One region of the Serratia sp. JSRIV002 genome, then DNA from elsewhere that is predicted to be linked to it. Evidence: predicted binding sites of a transcription regulator. Region 1 holds the regulator's gene; the other holds the start of a gene.
The links. The regulator Fur, encoded in region 1, represses iron uptake genes when iron is present. The targets are predictions, from matches to a motif close to ATAATAATGAGAACNACTATCAA.
Positions count from the first base shown of each region.

Region 1 (9,625 bases):
GTATTTCTGATCGGCGATGACAGTCGTTATATGACAGGACAGAGCCTGATCCTCGACGGAGGGTTAACTGCCTGACCCACTTGGGACGAACATGTTCGTCCCCTACAAATTTCCGCACCTAGTCCCGTGCACACAAGCTGCACCCTTTTCGGCTTTCTTTATCCCTAAAACCAACCCTCCCTTGCGCTGTTGTTAGCGGTGATCACGCTTGTTTTTTTCTAAGAATTAACTTGGTTATCACTGCATGTCATTTTTCATCATCTCGACTTATATATTCGCGATGCGAATTAATATCATTTATAGAGCGCTCTCATTTTTAGCGCCAATCGGCGTTTTTCGCTTGCTGAAACCTTTCAATCCACAGGGAATTAGCTTTTTTAAGATTTTATTATCTGATTTTATTGGGAATTATTTATAAATAGTGACCTTGCTCATTATTGTAACGAATTATCATCAATGTGTGCACCTTGTCATACTTTGACAAATCTCTCTCACTTTTCATTTGATAATTCGCGTCGCGAAAAATAGTCTAGCTACAGTATCAAGGCCGAGGTGAATTTTATCACCCGGCACAATTTTACCCGATTAGGGTTTTTATATTAGCGACCGTGCAGGGCAGTGGTGAACGCAGGCGGGCGCACTTTAAAGTCAAAGTCAAAGAGGAATTTTCTTATGGGTACGCACGGTGCTCAGCGTAAAACGCTGGCGCTCGCAGTCGCGGGTGCACTATTAGGAAGCGGATTCGTCATGGCCCCAGAAGCGCAAGCGGAAGGGTTTATCGATGATTCTACGTTGACCGGTGGGGTGTATTACTGGCAACGTCAACGCGATCGTAAAGACGTTGAAACCGGTGATTTTAAAACCAACCTCTCTCACTCTACCTGGAACGCCAACCTGGATTTCACCTCCGGCTATGCGGCGGACATGTTTGGTCTCGATGTGGCGGCGTTCACCGCCATTGAAATGGCCGAATCCAGCGAGAGTGGCCACCCGAACGAAATCGCGTTCTCAAGCCGTAACCGTACCTATGACGAAGATTACTCCGGCGATAAAAGCGGTATCAGCCTGTATAAAGCAGCCGGTAAATTCAAGTATGGCCCGGTCTGGGCACGTGCCGGTTATATCCAGCCAACCGGGCAAACGTTGCTGGCCCCGCACTGGAGCTTTATGCCGGGTACCTACCAGGGTGCTGAAGCCGGGGCCAATTTTGACTATGGCGATTCAGGTGCGTTGAGTTTCTCCTACATGTGGACCAACAAATACAAAGCGCCTTGGCACATCGAGATGGACGATTTCCGTCAGAACGATCGCAAGACCAACGTGTCCTACCTGCACTCGCTGGGTGCCAAATACGATTTCAAAAACGACCTGGTGCTGGAAGCCGCGTTTGGCCAGGCGCAAGGCTACGTGAATCAGTATTTCACCAAGGCGTCTTACAAGTTTGACCTGGCTGGCAACCCAATGACCACCAGCTACCAGTTCTACGGCGCAGAAGACCGCATCGGTGATAATCGCGATCCGAACAGCATCTATGATGGTCTGGCATGGTTACAGGCGCTGACCTTCGGTTATACCACCGGCCAGTTCAACTGGCGTCTGGAAGGCACCATGGTCAAGGCGGAAGGTAACCAAGGCTTCTTCCTGCAGCGTATGACCCCGACCTACGCTTCCTCAAACGGCCGCCTCGATATCTGGTGGGATAACCGCTCCGACTTTAACGCCAACGGCGAAAAAGCCGTGTTCGGTGGCGTGATGTATGACCTCAGCAACTGGAACCTGCCTGGCATGGCCGTCGGCGCTTCCTACGTTTACGCCTGGGACGCCAAGCCAAGCACCAACCCGATATACGATCAGAGCCAGCGTCTGAGAGAGAGCGCTTACAGCCTGGATGCGATGTACACCATGCAGGACGGGCGCGCCAAAGGCACCCTGTTCAAACTGCACTTCACGCAGTATGACAACCATTCCGATATCCCAAGCTGGGGCGGAGGTTACGGCAACATCTTCCAGGACGAGAAAGACGTCAAATTCATCGTTATCGCACCGTTCACCATCTTCTAATGCGCCTCCCCGGTGGCCAGGCTGCCGGGGAAATGCCACAGGACTTTAACCATGAAAAAACTGATGCTGATTATGGTCGCGGTTGCCGGGCTTAGCGCCTGCTCGCAGTCGGCCGCGCCACCGGAAGATGTCAAGCTGCGCCAGGCTTACAGCGCCTGTATCAATACCGCGGAAGGTTCACCAGAGAAATTGCAGGCCTGCCAGGCGGTGCTGAACGTGTTGAAGCAAGAGAAACAGCACCAACAGTTCGCTGAGCAGGAAACCGTGCGGGTGCTGGATTACCAAAGCTGCATCCAGGCCGCCCATACCGGCAATGGCCAGGCGTATGACGCCAAATGCGGCAAGCTGTGGAAAGAAATTCGCGCTAACAACAACTGATTACGCAAGAGGTTGCAGATGAACAAGTTTAAGATGAGTGCTCTCGCCGCCCTGACGGCTACCGTTGGGTTATTGGGTAGCGTGGGTTCTGCCATGGCCAACCAGCAGGTGGTTGATCAACTCAGCCAGTTGCAGGTCAATCTGAAGATGTTGGACAACCGTGCCGCCGAGAACGGCGTAGACTGTGCCAAGCTGGGTGCCGACTGGGCGTCCTGCCACAAGGTGCTGATCACCTTGACCAACGGCAATCAGGAAATCAAAGATAAAGACTGGGCGATCTATTTCCACAGCCCGCGCCAGACGCTGAAGGTCGATAACGACCAGTTCAAAATCACCCACATCACCGGCGATCTGTATAAGCTGGAACCGACGGACAAATTCACCAGCTTCCCGGCCAATCAGGCGGTGGAAATCCCGATTATCGCTGAATACTGGCAGCTGTTCCGCACCGACTTCCTGCCGCGCTGGTATGCCACTTCCGGCGATGCTCAGCCGAAGATCCTGTCGAATACCGATACGGAAGATGTTCACCAGTTTGTTGCCCCGTTCACCGGCGACCAGTGGAAGCGTACCAAGGATGACAACAACATTCTGATGGTGCCGGAAAGCCGCTTCACCAAGAACCAGGATCTGAAAGTGTTGCCGATGGCATCGCTGCGTGGGCAAATCATCCCAACCCCGATGGAAGTTAAAGTCCATGCTAAGGATATTGACCTGAGCAAAGGCGTGGCGCTGGAACTGAGCGCCTTGACCAAGCCAGCGGCAGATGCCGCAGCCGAGCGTTTTGCACTGCTGGGCATTGAGAGCCAGGCGAACGGTTATCCAATCAAGACGGATATCAAGCCAGCGGCATTCAAAGGCGATCAGGCCGTGCCTGGTGCCTACCAGCTGAAGATCGGCGAGAAAGGTGCCGAGATCGTCGGTTTCGATCAGACTGGGGTGTTCTATGGTCTGCAATCCATCCTGTCGTTAATCCCTTCGGATGGCAGCAAGAAGATCGCGACGCTGGATGCCAAAGATGCACCGCGCTTCCAATACCGCGGCATCTTCCTGGACGTGGCGCGTAACTTCCACCAAAAAGACGCCGTATTACGCCTGCTGGATCAAATGGCAGCCTACAAGCTGAACAAATTCCACTTCCACCTGACCGATGACGAAGGTTGGCGCATTGAGATCCCTGGCCTGCCTGAGTTGACCGAAGTGGGAGGCCAGCGTTGTCATGACCTGAGCGAGACCACCTGCCTGATGCCACAATATGGCTCTGGCCCGGCACCGCACGGTGGCTTCTTCTCCCGTCAGGACTATATCGACATCGTTAAATATGCTCAGGCACGCCAGATTGAAGTGATCCCTGAGATCGACATGCCGGCGCACGCCCGTGCGGCGATTATTTCCATGGAAGCTCGCTACAAGAAACTGCTTGCCGAAGGGAAAGAGAAAGAAGCCAACGAGTTCCGCCTGGTGGATCCGACCGATACCTCCAACACCACCTCGGTGCAATACTTCAACCGCCAGAGCTACCTGAACCCATGCCTGGATTCGTCCAAAAACTTCGTGGACAAAGTGATTGGTGAAGTGGCCCAGATGCACAAAGAGGCCGGTCAGCCGCTGAAAACCTGGCACTTTGGTGGGGACGAAGCGAAGAACATCCGTCTGGGCGCTGGCTATACCGACGTGAAAAACCCGGAAGCGGGCAAGGGCATCCTCGATCTGAGCAAAGAAGACAAGCCGTGGGCCAAGTCGCAGGTTTGCCAGGCCATCATCAAAGACGGCAAAGTGGAAGATATGGAACACTTGCCAAGCTACTTCGGTCTGGAAGTCAGCCAGTTGGTGAAAGCACACGGCATTGACAGAATGCAGGCGTGGCAGGACGGCCTGAAAGATGCCAAAGACTCGAAGGCCTTCGCGACCAACCATGTGGCGGTGAACTTCTGGGATACCCTGTACTGGGGTGGTTTCGACTCGGCTAACGACTGGGCGAACAAGGGTTATGACGTGGTGATCTCTAACCCGGACTACGTCTACATGGACTTCCCGTATGAAGTCAGCCCGGACGAGCACGGTTACTATTGGGGCACCCGTTTCAGCGACGAGCAGAAGATCTTCAGCTTTGCACCGAATAACCTGCCGCAGAACGCCGAAACTTCGGTGGACCGTGACGGTAACCACTTCACCGCCAAGAGCGATAAACCATGGCCGGGCGCATACGGTCTTTCCGCCCAGCTGTGGAGCGAAGTGGTACGTACCGACCAGCAGATGGAATACATGATTTACCCACGTGCCGTGTCGCTTGCAGAACGTGCATGGCACCGTGCAAGCTGGGAACAGGATTACAAAGCTGGCCGTGAGTACAAAGGTGGCGAAACCCATCAGGTCGATACCAAAACCCTGGATCAGGACTGGCTGCGCTTTGCCAACCTGATTGGCCAACGTGAGCTGGCCAAGATGGATAAAGCGGGGGTGAGTTATCGCCTGCCGGTCCCTGGTGCACGCATCATCGGTGGCAAGTTGGAGGCGAATATTGCTCTGCCTGGCCTGGGAATTGAATATTCCACCGACGGCGGCAAACAGTGGCAGCGTTATGACGATAAAGCGCGCCCTGCGGTAGCGGGAGATGTGCAAATCCGCGCGATTAGCCCGGATGGCAAACGCTTCAGCCGTGCCGAGCCAGTAAAAGCGTAAGTGAGAACTCCGCCCGCCTACGTGTCGGTAGGTGGGCTGAGATAGTGCGAGGTGAGAGAAAACTGCAATTGTGATAATTGAGTGGATATTTTTCCCCGGGCCTGTCCGGGGATTTTTTTATCTGTCATTTAGGCATAAAAAAACCGCCGTGTAGGCGGTTTTCGCGTTCTGGCGGGCCAGGATCAGTTCTTGTTGTGCAGCGTTTCGTTCTCGCGGCAATCACCGGTTTCACAGTGGCCGTACAGGTACAGGCTGTGGTTGGTGAGCTTGATACCGTGTTGCTTGGCGATATCGCGCTGACGCACTTCGATGGATTCGTCGCTGAACTCGATCACTTTGCCGCAGTCCAGGCAAATCAGGTGATCGTGGTGGTGCTGCTGAGTCAGTTCGAAAACCGACTTGCCACCTTCAAAATTGTGGCGGGTCACAATACCTGCGTCGTCAAACTGGTTCAGCACACGGTATACCGTGGCCAGGCCAATTTCTTCACCCATATCTATCAGTTTTTTGTACAGATCTTCCGCACTGACGTGATGGCATGCCGGATCCTGCAAGACTTCCAGGATTTTGAGTCGCGGAAGAGTGACTTTTAAGCCAGCCTTCTTCAATGCGGAGTTGTTATCAGTCATGCGGATTCAGTCCTGTTACTATGCTAATCAAGTTGAGGCGTTCTCGCCTATGGCATCGGTTGGCACAAAGCGTTAATTGCGTCTCATTATAGAACCGGTTGCTGCAAATAGAAACCGCCGGTTGTTAACAAACCTATCTTTGCACGTTTACAGGGTAATCATGCAAAGCTTTGATGGATGGGATAAACCGATATCTCAGTCTACCGTGGCGAGGTAGGAAGTTACAAACTTGTAGCTTCTATTGCTCTAATCCGTGATGCCGATAACAGAAGGGCGCGCTCTACGGCGCCCTTACTATGTGCTACGTATCCGCCGAGGCAGAGGTTTAGCCGACGATCTCGGCCAGGCTCAGCTCTTCACTGATTTGCTTGACCCAGGCGTCTACACGTTCGTTGGTCAGCTCAGGTTGACGATCTTCGTCAATGGCCAGCCCGACAAAGTGATCATCATCAGCCAGACCCTTGGAGGCTTCAAAATGGTAGCCTTTGGTTGGCCAGTGGCCGACGATGGCCGCACCGCGTGGTTCAATGATGTCGCGGATGGTGCCCATCGCATCGCAGAAATATTCCGCGTAGTCTTCCTGATCGCCACAGCCAAACAGCGCCACCAGCTTGCCGTTAAAGTCGATGTCTTCCAGCGTCGGGAAGAAATCATCCCAGTCGCACTGGGCTTCGCCATAGTACCAGGTTGGGATACCGAGCAGCAGGATATCAAACGCTGCCAGATCTTCTTTGCTGCTTTTGGCGATGTCGTGGATTTCTGCCACGTCGTTGCCGAATTTTTGCTGAAGCGTCTTTTGGATCATCTTGGCAATGTTTTCGGTATTGCCAGTGTCGCTGCCAAAGAAAATGCCTACATGAGCCATAGTAAAGATAACCTTTTAATTCAAATGAATGTGTTGCGTAAACGCGGCCTGAGGCGCTGCCAAGGGCAGGCTTGCTCAGCCGTAAATGCGTATCATGCCAGAAATTTGCCCTGAGGTTTTATCGCGTTTATGCGATGCCTCTGCGGAGGTGGAACCGATCTGGCGTCATCCTTAACGCCGTGCCGCGCGTGCGGCGGCAGAGATCAGTGTTCTGGCTGTTCTTCTGCCAGTTGGGCCAACAGCATTTGTTCGATCAATTCGCTGCGGCTGATATTGCGCTGGTCGGCCAGTTTGTTGAGAGCATCTACCGCGTCTGCGTTGATTTTCAGCTCTACACGCCGTAATCCACGCACTTTGTCCCGTCGTAGCTGATTACGCTTATTAATTCTAAGCTGTTCATCACGGGAAAGCGGGTTGGTTTTCGGGCGCCCTGGACGGCGTTCATCTGCGAACAGATCCAGCGTCGTGCGATCCGTTTGTTCTTTTGCCATTGTTGCGCTACTGCAAGGGAGTTTGCATCAAAAAGCGGTTTACGCTTCCAGACGGTTCGATTTACACAATTCGGGCCAATAAACCCTAACCCAAATTCACCCCCAGCCAAGCGCAGCTTCACACCTGGACAGGGTGGCAAAATTATAGCGCGCCATATTACCCCAGCAGATGGAGCGACGACAATGCCTAACTTAGCTACAAACGCGCTAAGCTATTCTCTCTAGCGCGTTTTTTCGCCACTTGGGCTCAGGGCTGGTCAATAAAGCGGTGGATTGCCCGTAATACAGCGTCCGGCTTCTCCGCATGGACCCAGTGGCCGGAACCTGCAACCACATAGGCGCGTGCCTGCGGGAACTGGCGGGCGATGTCATCGCGGTAGCTATCCTGCACGTAAGGCGAGAGGCCACCACGGATAAACAGCGTCGGGTGCGGCCAGGGTGGAACCTCTTGCCAGCCGATAATGTTCTCATATTGCTCGATCAGCACCGGCAGGTTGAACCGCCAACTGCCAGCATGGAAAGATTTCAGCAGAAACTGGATCACGCCTTCTTCATGCAGCGTGGCTCGCATGAGCTGTGCAGCCTGCTGACGCTGGGTGATACCCGCATCGGTGACGGCCTGCAGTGCGGTAAAGATCTGGTCATGGCGGCGAGTGTCGTAATCCACCGGGGCGATATCGATCGCCACCAGCCGTTCAATTCGCTCCGGGGCTAGCGCGGTCAATGCCATTGCTGCTTTGCCGCCCATTGAGTGGCCGATCACGATGGCTCGCTCGATTTGCAAGTCGTCTAACAACGTCAACAGATCCTGCGCCATCGCCGGGTAGGTCATCTCCGCTGCGCGTGGTGACAGCCCGTGATTGCGCAGATCAACCTTGATCACCGTATGCTGTTGGTTCAGGTCGCGCGCCAGTACGCCCAGGTTATCCAGATTGCCAAACAGGCCGTGGATCAGCACGATCGGTAGGTTCGCTGGCGTGGCAGCCTCTGCGGCCAGTAATTGATAATGTAATTTCATGGTGAAGTTCATGATCTTGAGATAATGAGTTAGGTTAACATGACCAGAGAGATTATTGGTTGGTTCGCAGAATTTTGCCGATATTTCATGGTATGGTGAGGGGTTGGCGGCCAAGGCGATTGGCTAAAGTCTGCTTTTGCCGTTTGGGAGAACATTGTAGTGTTCGCGCCCGCGCTTTTAACCTTATAATCCCATGGCTTGAATGCACCAATTGGCTTCAGGTTCATAAGTAGAAAAAACGTACTGGATAAAGATGAAAACTATTGAAGTCGACGAAGAACTTTACCGCTATATTGCCAGCCACACGCAACATATCGGTGAAAGTGCGTCTGATATTTTACGGCGTATGTTGAAGTTTACCGCAGGCCAGCCTGTGCGCACGGCCCCTGTGGTTGCCAGTGGCCAGGCAGAGCCGTCAGCGGCTGCTGTTGCAGCACAGCGTCCGCGCGATCGCGTGCGTGCGGTGCGCGAGCTGCTGCTGTCGGACGAATATGCCGAACAGAGCAAAGCTGTAAATCGTTTTATGCTGGTACTTTCCACCTTGTACACCCTCGATGCGGCGGGCTTTGCCGCGGCAACGGATTCGTTGCATGGCCGTACCCGTACCTATTTTGCTGGCGATCAGCAAACGCTGCTGGCCAACGGAACGCATACCAAGCCCAAGCATGTGCCAGGTACGCCTTACTGGGTGATCACCAATACCAACACCGGCCGCAAACGCAGCATGATCGAACACATCATGCAGGCCATGCAGTTCCCTGCGGAACTGATCGAGAAAGTTTGCGGCACCGTCTAATTTAGCGAACAGCCCGTTACGGTGGCCGTAAGCGACTCATTGCCCGGCCACAGTACTGGCATTTTAGGGAGTAGTCGATGGCTAATGACCCACGTGCCGGGCAACCCGCTCAGCAAAGTGATTTGATCAACGTAGCCCAGCTGACGTCGCAGTATTATGTACTGCAACCCGAGGCCGGTAATGCTGCACACGCGGTGAAATTTGGTACCTCAGGGCACCGCGGCAGCGCGCTTCGTCAGAGTTTTAACGAAGCGCATATCCTGGCGATCGCTCAGGCCATTGCCGAAGTGCGTCGTCAACAGGGCACCACTGGCCCTTGCTACGTGGGCAAAGACACCCATGCGCTGTCCGAACCCGCCTTTATTTCCGTGCTGGAAGTGCTGACCGCCAACGGCGTTGACGTGGTGGTGCAGGAAAACAACGGCTTTACGCCAACCCCTGCCGTGTCACATGCTATCTTGTGCTTCAACCGTAAAGGGGGCGCGCAGGCAGACGGCATCGTGATTACGCCTTCGCATAACCCACCTGAAGACGGCGGCATCAAATATAACCCGCCAAACGGTGGCCCAGCCGATACCAACCTGACCTCCGTGATTGAAAAGCGTGCCAACGAACTGCTGAGCCTCAAGCTGCAGGGCGTGCAGCGTCAATCGCTGGATAAAGCCTGGACTGGCGGCCATCTGCATGCGCAGGATCTGGTGCAGC
Region 1 is NZ_CP074143.1:1,716,772-1,726,396, forward strand. It holds gene KGP26_RS07955 (SDR family oxidoreductase) at 1-75, shown strand, start outside; gene KGP26_RS07960 (OprD family outer membrane porin) at 673-2,061, shown strand; gene chiQ (ChiQ/YbfN family lipoprotein) at 2,113-2,439, shown strand; gene KGP26_RS07970 (beta-N-acetylhexosaminidase) at 2,458-5,121, shown strand; gene fur (ferric iron uptake transcriptional regulator) at 5,304-5,750, opposite strand; gene fldA (flavodoxin FldA) at 6,076-6,615, opposite strand; gene ybfE (LexA regulated protein) at 6,819-7,106, opposite strand; gene ybfF (esterase) at 7,354-8,136, opposite strand; gene seqA (replication initiation negative regulator SeqA) at 8,378-8,920, shown strand; gene pgm (phosphoglucomutase (alpha-D-glucose-1,6-bisphosphate-dependent)) at 8,998-9,625, shown strand, end outside.

Region 2 (9,625 bases), 1.7 Mb from region 1:
CGCCACTGACCGATCCGGCCGCCACCACGCGGTACAGCCAGCCGCAGCGGCCGGTTTGCTGCATCAGCACCGAAATATCGTCGATAGCGAAATGGTAATTGAGTTTGAAACACGGAGAGCGCGGTTGGGTTACCTGGATCAGCGCTTCTCCCCAGCGGAAAATATCCCCCATAAACACGTTATGCTCGGTCAGGCCGAGGGTCGAAATATTCTCACCAAAGGCGGGTGCGCAGAACTGTTCTGCCTGAGCGGGGAACTGTTCACGCCAGTGGTCGTAATGTTCGCGCGGATAGTGGCAAAGGGCGCGGTCAGGCCCGCCGTGGTAGCTTTTTTCTGCCTGCTCATCGCCCGCCAGACCCAATGGGGTAAGCTTCAGCGTCCCCTCCACCAGGTGTTTGGCGATAGCGCTGGGGCGGCCACCTTCATAAGGTTGAATCGAACCGAGATAGACGTCTGGGTGGTGCATGCTGGCCTCCTTTCACGCTCGTTAATGCCGTCTAGCATAGCCTGAGTCGAGGGGGAGGAACAGAATAACCCGCCCGGAAATCACCGGGCGGGCGGAGGGGTTAGAAGGTTGTCCAGTTGTCTTCGGTGCTGGCGCTCGGTTTAGCCATCGACGGTGATTTGAGCTGGGTGGTTTTCGCTTCCACTGACGCAGCCTTGTCCGCCAGACGGAATACCGAGACGCTTTGCAGCAGCATCTCAGCCTGCTCTTCCAGCGAATCGGCGGCGGCGGCAGACTCTTCCACCAGCGCGGCGTTTTGCTGCGTGGTGTGATCCATTTCCACAATGGCCTGACCAATCTGCGCGATGCCTCTGGTCTGTTCATCGGAGGCGGCGGCTATTTCAGCCATGATGTCGCGTACGTGGGTGACCGAACGGACGATTTGCTCCATGGTGTTGCCGGTGTCTTCCACCAGTGCGGTACCGCTCTGTACCCGGTTGACCGACTCGGTAATCAACCCTTCGATTTCTTTCGCCGCCTGGGCGCTGCGCTGGGCCAGATTACGGACTTCGCTGGCGACAACCGAGAAACCGCGCCCTTGCTCACCCGCACGGGCGGCCTCTACGGCGGCGTTCAGGGCCAGGATGTTAGTCTGGAAGGCAATGCCGTTGATCAGGGTGGTAATTTCGGCGATCCGCTGCGAACTGTTGGAAATATCCCGCATGGTGCTGACGACGTTGTTAACCAGTTTGCCGCCCTGTTGTGCGGTTTGTGAGGCATCGGTCGCCAACTGGTTGGCGTGATGGGCATTGTCGGCATTTTGCTTCACCGTGGCGGTGAGCTGCTCCATGCTGGCGGCGGTTTCTTCCACCGCGGCGGCCTGTTGTTCGGTGCGTGAAGAGAGGTCGGTATTGCCCGCAGCGATTTCTCCGGCGGCGGTGGAGACCTGGCTGACCCCCATCTGGATTTTCTCAATCATATCGCGCAGGTTCTGGCTCATGGCGGCGACGGCGTTAAGCAACTGGCCCAGTTCATCACGGCGAGTGCTGGTTTGTGCCTGGCGTAGATCACCCTTGGCAATGCGTTCTGCCAGTTCCAGGGTGCTGTTGAGTGGGCGAGTGATCTGCAATGTGATACGCCATGATATCAGCAGGCCAGCAAGAATGGCGATCGCCGTGGTGATCCCCATCTGCCATTGCGCGGTATTGATATTGTTATGGGTCTGCGTCAACTCATCCTTCATGAAATTATTGACCAGCGTACCGATCTCGTCAGCGTAACCGCCGAGCTGTTTACTGATCTTGATCTCATTCTCAACGGCGGGCAGGTAGGCCGCGATGTGGCCTTTATACTCGTCAAGCACGGTCAACAGAGGTTGGAGCAACGGACGCTGTGACTCGTTCAGGCGTTGGCTGAGCGTGTTGGCGGCGCTGCGGGCGTCGTCGATGGCGCTGAGCAATGGGATTTCGGAGTCGCGATTGGGTTGCAGCACCAGGCCACGGGCATAGTAGCGGATCTGGGTCAGCTTCTGGTTCAACTGGATAAACGCCAGTTGCAGATCGGTAGCCCCCAACTGACGTTCAACCTGGCTCAGGCTGTCCTGAACTTCGGACATGTTCCAGCTGGCTCGTACCGCGCCTTTATCCACCACGGCTTTGGCAAACATTTTCTGTTGTTGCTCATAGTTACCCAGCAACACCACCAACAGCTCCAGATCCTTGCGGCTTTGCGCATCCCAATTCAGGTTTTGCGCGTGGCTGGCCAGTTGCAACGCGTTCTCGATATGTTTGCGGTTACGTTCAAGGTAGTCGGTGTTGTAATTTTGGCTAAACATGGCACGGGTGTATTTAGCCTGACTGATTTCGCCCGTTAACTGATAGCTGAAATCGATGCGGTCGCTGCGTGATTCGATAAGATTGAGGTAGGTTATCCCGGTGCCAGCGATAACGATCGCCAGTATCAACATTAGAGAGAACCCGAGTCCGAGCTTTTTACCTACGGTGAGATGAACGATTTTTCCTGCCAAAGCTTGCAATGCCGCCATGATTTATCCCTCTTTAGGCGTTGGTCAATTGAACAAAGCATCGGCAAGGGGCGGTTAAACTTTAGCGGGAAATGGGCAAAAAAATGCCCGCATCAGCGGGCATCATCGGAGATAAGCCAAATTATTTCTTGGCTTCGGCGAAGCGTTTGGCCGCTTCGTCCCAGTTCACTACGTTCCAGAATGCCTTGATGTAGTCAGGGCGACGGTTCTGGAATTTCAGGTAGTAAGCGTGTTCCCACACGTCCAGGCCAACGATTGGCAAGCCTGAAGCGCCGGAGACGGCTTCGCCCATCAGCGGGCTGTCCTGGTTAGCGGTAGAGACTACGGCCAGCTTGTCGCCTTTCAGCACCAGCCAAGCCCAGCCAGAACCGAAACGGGTGGCGGCGGCTTTCTCGAACTCTTCCTGGAATTTCTCTACGCTGCCGAAATCGCGCTCGATAGCGGCTTTCAGATCGCCACCCAGCGTGGTGCCGGTTTTCAGGCCTTTCCAGAACAGGCTGTGGTTAGCGTGGCCGCCTGCGTTGTTGCGCATAAAGGTGCGCTTGTCTGCAGGGACTTTATCCAGATCCTGGATCAGCTCTTCTACGCTCAGCGAAGCCAGCTCAGGGTAAGCTTCCAGCACGGTGTTGGCGTTGTTGACGTAGGTCTGGTGGTGTTTGGTGTGATGGATTTCCATCGTCTGCTTGTCGAAATGCGGTTCTAGTGCGTCGTAAGCATAAGGTAGGGATGGCAGTGAATAACTCATGATCATCATCTCCAGTAGTGTAGGGCGGCGCAAAATGTGAGCACCGCGTAAGCAGTATGATGCATTATAATTAATTAAATGATATTGAAAATGATTATCAATGCCCTACAGACTGTGTGGTTTAGGGATTAATCGGTAATACGCTGCGGATGAGTAAACACCGTTGCCCGGCCTGGCTTGCTAAAACCAACCAATGTCAGGTTGCTGCGCTCGGCGATTTCCACCGCCAGCGAGGTGGCGGCAGACACCACGAACAGGATCTCGGCACCGCACATGGCGGATTTTTGCACCATCTCATAGCTGGCCCGGCTGGAAACCAGGATCGCCCCTTGCTGCCAGCCCTGTTTGGCGCGTATGCCGATCATTTTGTCCAGCGCCACATGGCGGCCAACGTCTTCGCAACCGCCCAGCAGTTCACCCTGCGGTGAGATCCAACCTGCCGCGTGGGTACAACCCGTCAACTGGCCGACGTTCTGCACCTGACGCAGCTGGTCAAGGGCGCGATCGAGATTGGCCAATGAGAAGGTTTGGGTAAAGGGCAGCGGTGTGACCGGCCGGAAGATATCCGCCAACTGTTCGATGCCACAAACGCCGCACCCTGTGCGGCCCGCCATCGCCCGGCGGCGCTCCTTAAGCCCGGCAAAGCGGCGGCTGGAAAGCTCGATTTGTACTTCCATGCCGTTGCAGGTGGGATTAACCTCTATACTGAAGATATCCCGTGGTGAGTCGATAATCCCTTCCGAAAGGGAAAAACCGAGGGCGAACGCCTCCAGATCCTTTGGCGTACACATCATCACCACGTGAGAAATACCGTTATACACCAGCGCGACCGGCACCTCTTCGGCGAGCCAATCTTGCTCTTTGGTGGTCAGTTGCCCGCGCTGGTACACCGGAGCCTGGATCAGGCCCGTGAGCGCGTTCACATTTGTGGGCTGCTCTTGGTTAATTTTGTTCACTTTCCTGGCACCTGTTTGTAACAACCCTACGCCTGCTATGGTATTATTGCGGCGCCGTTGCGGCCCATTTGGCCAATACCCACATAAGAATAGTGATTTTAGCGCTTCCCGCTTTGAGGGGGAAAGCGTCATTTGAAACAATGTGACAACACGAGAGAGAAAGGAGACCCCCCATGCAGGTCAGCAGAAGGCAGTTCTTTAAGATCTGCGCTGGCGGTATGGCAGGAACCACGGTAGCTGCACTGGGCTTTAGCCCGGCGGTGGCGTTGGCGGAAACCCGGCAGTACAAGTTGCTGCGCGCCCGTGAAACCCGTAATACCTGCACGTATTGTTCCGTCGGCTGTGGGCTGTTGATGTACAGCCTTGGTGATGGCGCCAAAAACGCCAAAGAGAGCATCTTCCATATCGAAGGGGATCCAGACCATCCGGTAAACCGTGGTGCACTGTGCCCGAAAGGGGCAGGTCTGGTGGATTTCATCCACAGCGAAAGCCGTCTCCAATACCCTGAATATCGCGCTCCAGGCTCAGACAAGTGGCAACGCATCAGCTGGGACGACGCCTTCACCCGCATCGCCAAACTGATGAAAGAAGACCGCGATGCCAACTTCGAAGCCACCAACGCCGCTGGCGTAACGGTAAACCGTTGGCTCTCCACCGGGATGCTGTGTGCTTCGGCCTCCAGCAACGAAACCGGTATGCTGACCCAAAAATTTAGTCGCGCTCTCGGCATGCTTGCCGTAGACAACCAGGCGCGTGTCTGACACGGACCAACGGTAGCAAGTCTTGCTCCAACATTTGGTCGCGGTGCGATGACCAACCACTGGGTTGATATCAAGAACGCCGACTTAATTATTGTCATGGGTGGGAATGCGGCAGAAGCGCATCCAGTGGGATTCCGCTGGGCGATGGAAGCCAAAATTCATAATAAAGCCAAGCTGATCGTCATCGATCCGCGCTTTACCCGTACTGCATCCGTGGCGGATTTCTACACGCCTATCCGTTCAGGTACCGACATTGCTTTCCTGTCGGGCGTCTTGCTGTACCTGATCACCAATAACAAGATTAACCGCGAATACGTGGACGCCTACACCAACGCCAGCCTGCTGGTGCGGGAAGACTTCACTTTCGACGACGGCCTGTTCAGCGGCTACGACGCGGAAAATCGCAAATACGATAAAACCACCTGGAACTACCAGCTCGACGAGAACGGCTTCGCCAAGCGTGATACAACGCTACAGGATCCGAACTGCGTGTGGAACCTGCTGAAAAAACACATCAGCCGTTATACGCCAGAGGTGGTAACCAACATCTGCGGCACGCCAACCGAAGATTTCATCAAGGTGTGCGAATATATCGCTGAAACCAGCGCCAACGACAAGACGGCCTCGTTCCTCTACGCCCTGGGCTGGACACAGCACTCGGTCGGTGCGCAGAACATCCGCACCATGGCGATGATCCAACTGCTGCTTGGCAATATGGGCATGGCAGGTGGTGGCGTGAACGCCCTGCGTGGTCACTCCAATATCCAGGGTCTGACCGATTTGGGTCTGCTGTCACAAAGCCTGCCGGGCTACATGACGCTACCTTCCGAGAAGCAGGCCGATCTGGAAACCTACCTGAAAGCCAACACGCCGAAGGCGCTGCTGCCGGGCCAGGTCAACTACTGGAGCAACTACCCGAAATTCTTCGTCAGCATGATGAAGAGCTTCTACGGCGACAAAGCGCAGAAAGATAACAGCTGGGGCTTTGACTGGTTGCCGAAGTGGGACAAAGGCTACGACGTGCTGCAGTATTTCGAGATGATGTCGCAGGGGAAAGTGAATGGCTATATCTGCCAGGGCTTTAACCCGGTTGCGTCGTTCCCGAACAAGAACAAAGTGGTGGCCTCACTGGCCAAGCTGAAGTTCCTGGTGACCATCGATCCGCTGAACACCGAAACTTCCAACTTCTGGCAGAACCACGATGAGTTTAACGACGTTGATCCATCGAAAATCCAGACCGAAGTGTTCCGCTTGCCATCCACCTGCTTTGCCGAAGAGAACGGCTCGATCGTTAACTCTGGCCGCTGGCTGCAATGGCACTGGAAAGGGGCCGATGCCCCAGGGGAAGCGCTGAACGACGGTGAAATTCTGGCGGGGCTGCTGATGCGCCTGCGCGAAATGTACACCCGTGACGGCGGTGCGGTCCCTGAGCCGTTGCTGAACATGTCCTGGGATTACCTGACCCCGGAAAATCCGAAGCCAGAAGAAGTGGCGATGGAGAGCAATGGCCGGGCGCTGGCGGATGTTCTCGATCCAGACGGCAAAGTGTTGGTGAAGAAAGGCGAACTGCTCAGTACCTTCGCGCACCTGCGTGATGACGGCACCACGGCAAGTGGCTGTTGGATCTTCGCAGGCAGTTGGACGCCAGCGGGCAACCAGATGGCGCGCCGTGATAACGCCGATCCTTCTGGCCTTGGCAACACGCTGGGCTGGGCCTGGGCATGGCCGTTGAACCGCCGCATCCTGTATAACCGTGCATCTGCGGATCCAGCGGGTAAACCGTGGGATGCCAAACGCCAGTTGTTGGAATGGGATGGTGCCAAGTGGGGCGGGGTGGATATCCCGGACTACAGCGCCGCCGCACCGGGCAGTGACGTTGGGCCGTTTATCATGCAGCCGGAAGGCATGGGCCGCCTGTTTGCCATCGACAAAATGGCGGAAGGACCGTTCCCTGAACACTACGAGCCGTTTGAAACGCCGCTCGGCACCAACCCGTTGCACCCGAACGTGGTGTCCAACCCGGCGGCACGCGTGTTCAAAGACGATCTGGCTGCGATGGGCAAATCCGACAAGTTCCCGTATGTCGGCACGACCTATCGTCTGACCGAGCATTTCCACTACTGGACCAAACATGCGTTGCTCAATGCGATCCTCCAGCCGGAGCAGTTTGTCGAGATAGGTGAAAAACTGGCTGAGAAAAAAGGCATCAAGCAGGGCGATACGGTCAAAGTCAGCTCCAACCGCGGCTATATCAAGGCCAAGGCGGTGGTGACCAAACGTATTCGGACTCTGCAGGTAAATGGCCAGGACGTGGACACCATCGGCATCCCGATCCACTGGGGTTACGAAGGGGTAGCGAAGAAAGGCTTTATCGCCAACACGCTGACGCCGTTTGTCGGCGACGCCAATACGCAAACGCCAGAGTTCAAGGCGTTCCTGGTTAACGTGGAAAAGGTGTAACGGAGACGAATTATGGCAATGCAATCTCAAGACATCATTCGTAAATCCGCCACCAATGGCTTCACCCCGGCACCGCGCGCGCGCGATCACCAGGAAGAAGTGGCCAAGCTGATCGATGTCACTACCTGTATCGGCTGCAAAGCCTGCCAGGTAGCCTGTTCTGAATGGAACGATATCCGCGATGAAGTGGGGCACAACGTCGGGGTTTACGATAACCCCGCCGATCTGACCGCCAAATCGTGGACGGTGATGCGCTTCTCGGAAGTTGAGGAGCACGGTAAGCTGGAGTGGCTGATCCGCAAGGATGGCTGCATGCACTGCGCCGATCCGGGCTGCCTGAAGGCGTGCCCATCGGAAGGGGCCATCATCCAGTACGCCAACGGCATCGTCGATTTCCAGTCCGAACACTGTATCGGCTGTGGCTACTGCATCGCCGGTTGCCCGTTCGACGTGCCACGCATGAATGCGGAAGACAACCGGGTGTACAAATGTACCCTGTGCGTCGATCGTGTTGGCGTTGGCCAGGAACCGGCCTGTGTGAAAACCTGTCCGACCGGGGCGATCCACTTCGGCACCAAAGAAGCGATGAAAAACGTCGCGGCGGAACGTGTCGATGAACTGAAAACCCGTGGCTACCAGAATGCCGGTCTGTACGATCCGGCAGGCGTGGGCGGCACCCACGTGATGTACGTACTGCATCACGCCGATAAACCGCAGCTGTATCACGGTTTACCGGATAACCCGACCATCAGCCCGGCGGTGACCTTCTGGAAAGGGGTCTGGAAACCGTTGGCTGCCATCGGGTTTGCTGCCACCTTCGCGGCCAGTATCTTCCACTACGTTGGCGTGGGGCCAAACCGCGTTGAAGAAGAGGAAGAGCAGGATCCGAAGGATGAGCATCATGATGAGGAGACGCGCAAATGAGGAAGGAAAAGCCAATTCAGCGCTACAGCGCGCCGGAGCGGATTAACCACTGGATTGTGGCGTTCTGCTTTATTTTTGCCGCCATCAGCGGGCTGGGGTTCCTGTTCCCGTCCTTTAACTGGCTGATGAATATCTTTGGTACGCCACAGCTGGCACGCATCCTTCACCCCTTCACCGGGGTGTTGATGTTCGTTGCGTTCCTGCTGATGTTCCTGCGCTACTGGAAGCACAACCTGATCAACCGGGAAGATATCGTCTGGGCGAAAAACATCCACAAAATCGCCATGAATGAGGAAGTGGGTGACACTGGGCGTTATAATTTCGGTCAGAAGTGCGTATTCTGGGCGGCGATTATCAGTCTGGTGCTGTTGCTGGCCAGTGGTATCGTTATCTGGCGGCCATACTTTGCCCCCTCCTTCTCCATTCCGCTGATCCGCATCGCGTTGGTGGTGCATTCGTTGGCAGCGGTGGGGTTGATCATCGTGATTATGGTGCACATTTACGCCGCGTTGTGGGTAAAAGGCACCATTACCGCGATGGTGGAAGGTTGGGTGCCGGCTGCCTGGGCCAAGAAGCATCACCCGCGCTGGTACCGTGAGGTCCGCGAGAAACAACAGGAAGACAAACCCAGATGAGTATCCGCATCGTTCCTAAAGAGCAGTTAGGGGCACAGCGTGAAAAGTCTTCAACGGCGGAAACTATTCCGCCGTTACTTTTCGCCAACTTGAAGAGCCTTTATACCCGCCGAGCCGAACGTCTGCAGCAACTGGCCGCAGACCATCCGCTGGGTGATTACCTCAATTTTGCTGCCAGCATTGCACAGGCGCAGCACAACGCCTGCCACGATAATCCGCTGGAGCTGGATCTCGGCGAAACGCTGACCCAGAGTGCCGCCAGCGGCAAGCCGCCGTTGGACATCAGCGTTTATCCGCGCAGCGAACATTGGCACAAGCTGCTGGCATCGCTGATCGCAGAACTGCGCCCGCAGGCACCGGAACACGTGCTGGCGGTGTTGGATAACCTGGAGAAATCCTCGTCCCATGAGCTGGAGCTGTTGGCCAGCGCCCTGCTGAAAGGCGAGTTTGCCAAAGTAGGCAGCGACAAAGCCCCGTTCCTTTGGGCAGCGCTGTCGTTGTACTGGGCGCAGATGGCCAGCCAGATCCCTGGCAAGGCCCGGGCCGAGTACGGCGAGCATCGCCAGTTCTGCCCGGTTTGCGGCAGTATCCCGGTTTCCAGCGTGGTGCATCTTGGTACCGTGAACGGCCTGCGCTATCTGCACTGCAACCTGTG
Region 2 is NZ_CP074143.1:50,313-59,937, forward strand. It holds gene yiiM (6-hydroxyaminopurine reductase) at 1-466, opposite strand, end outside; gene KGP26_RS00210 (methyl-accepting chemotaxis protein) at 567-2,489, opposite strand; gene sodA (superoxide dismutase [Mn]) at 2,611-3,234, opposite strand; gene fdhD (formate dehydrogenase accessory sulfurtransferase FdhD) at 3,363-4,190, opposite strand; gene fdnG (formate dehydrogenase-N subunit alpha) at 4,364-7,411, shown strand; gene fdxH (formate dehydrogenase subunit beta) at 7,424-8,335, shown strand; gene fdoI (formate dehydrogenase cytochrome b556 subunit) at 8,332-8,970, shown strand; gene fdhE (formate dehydrogenase accessory protein FdhE) at 8,967-9,625, shown strand, end outside.
Region 2: sodA (superoxide dismutase [Mn]) is a predicted target of Fur. The motif match lies at 3,313-3,335, and genes of this name have one in related genera.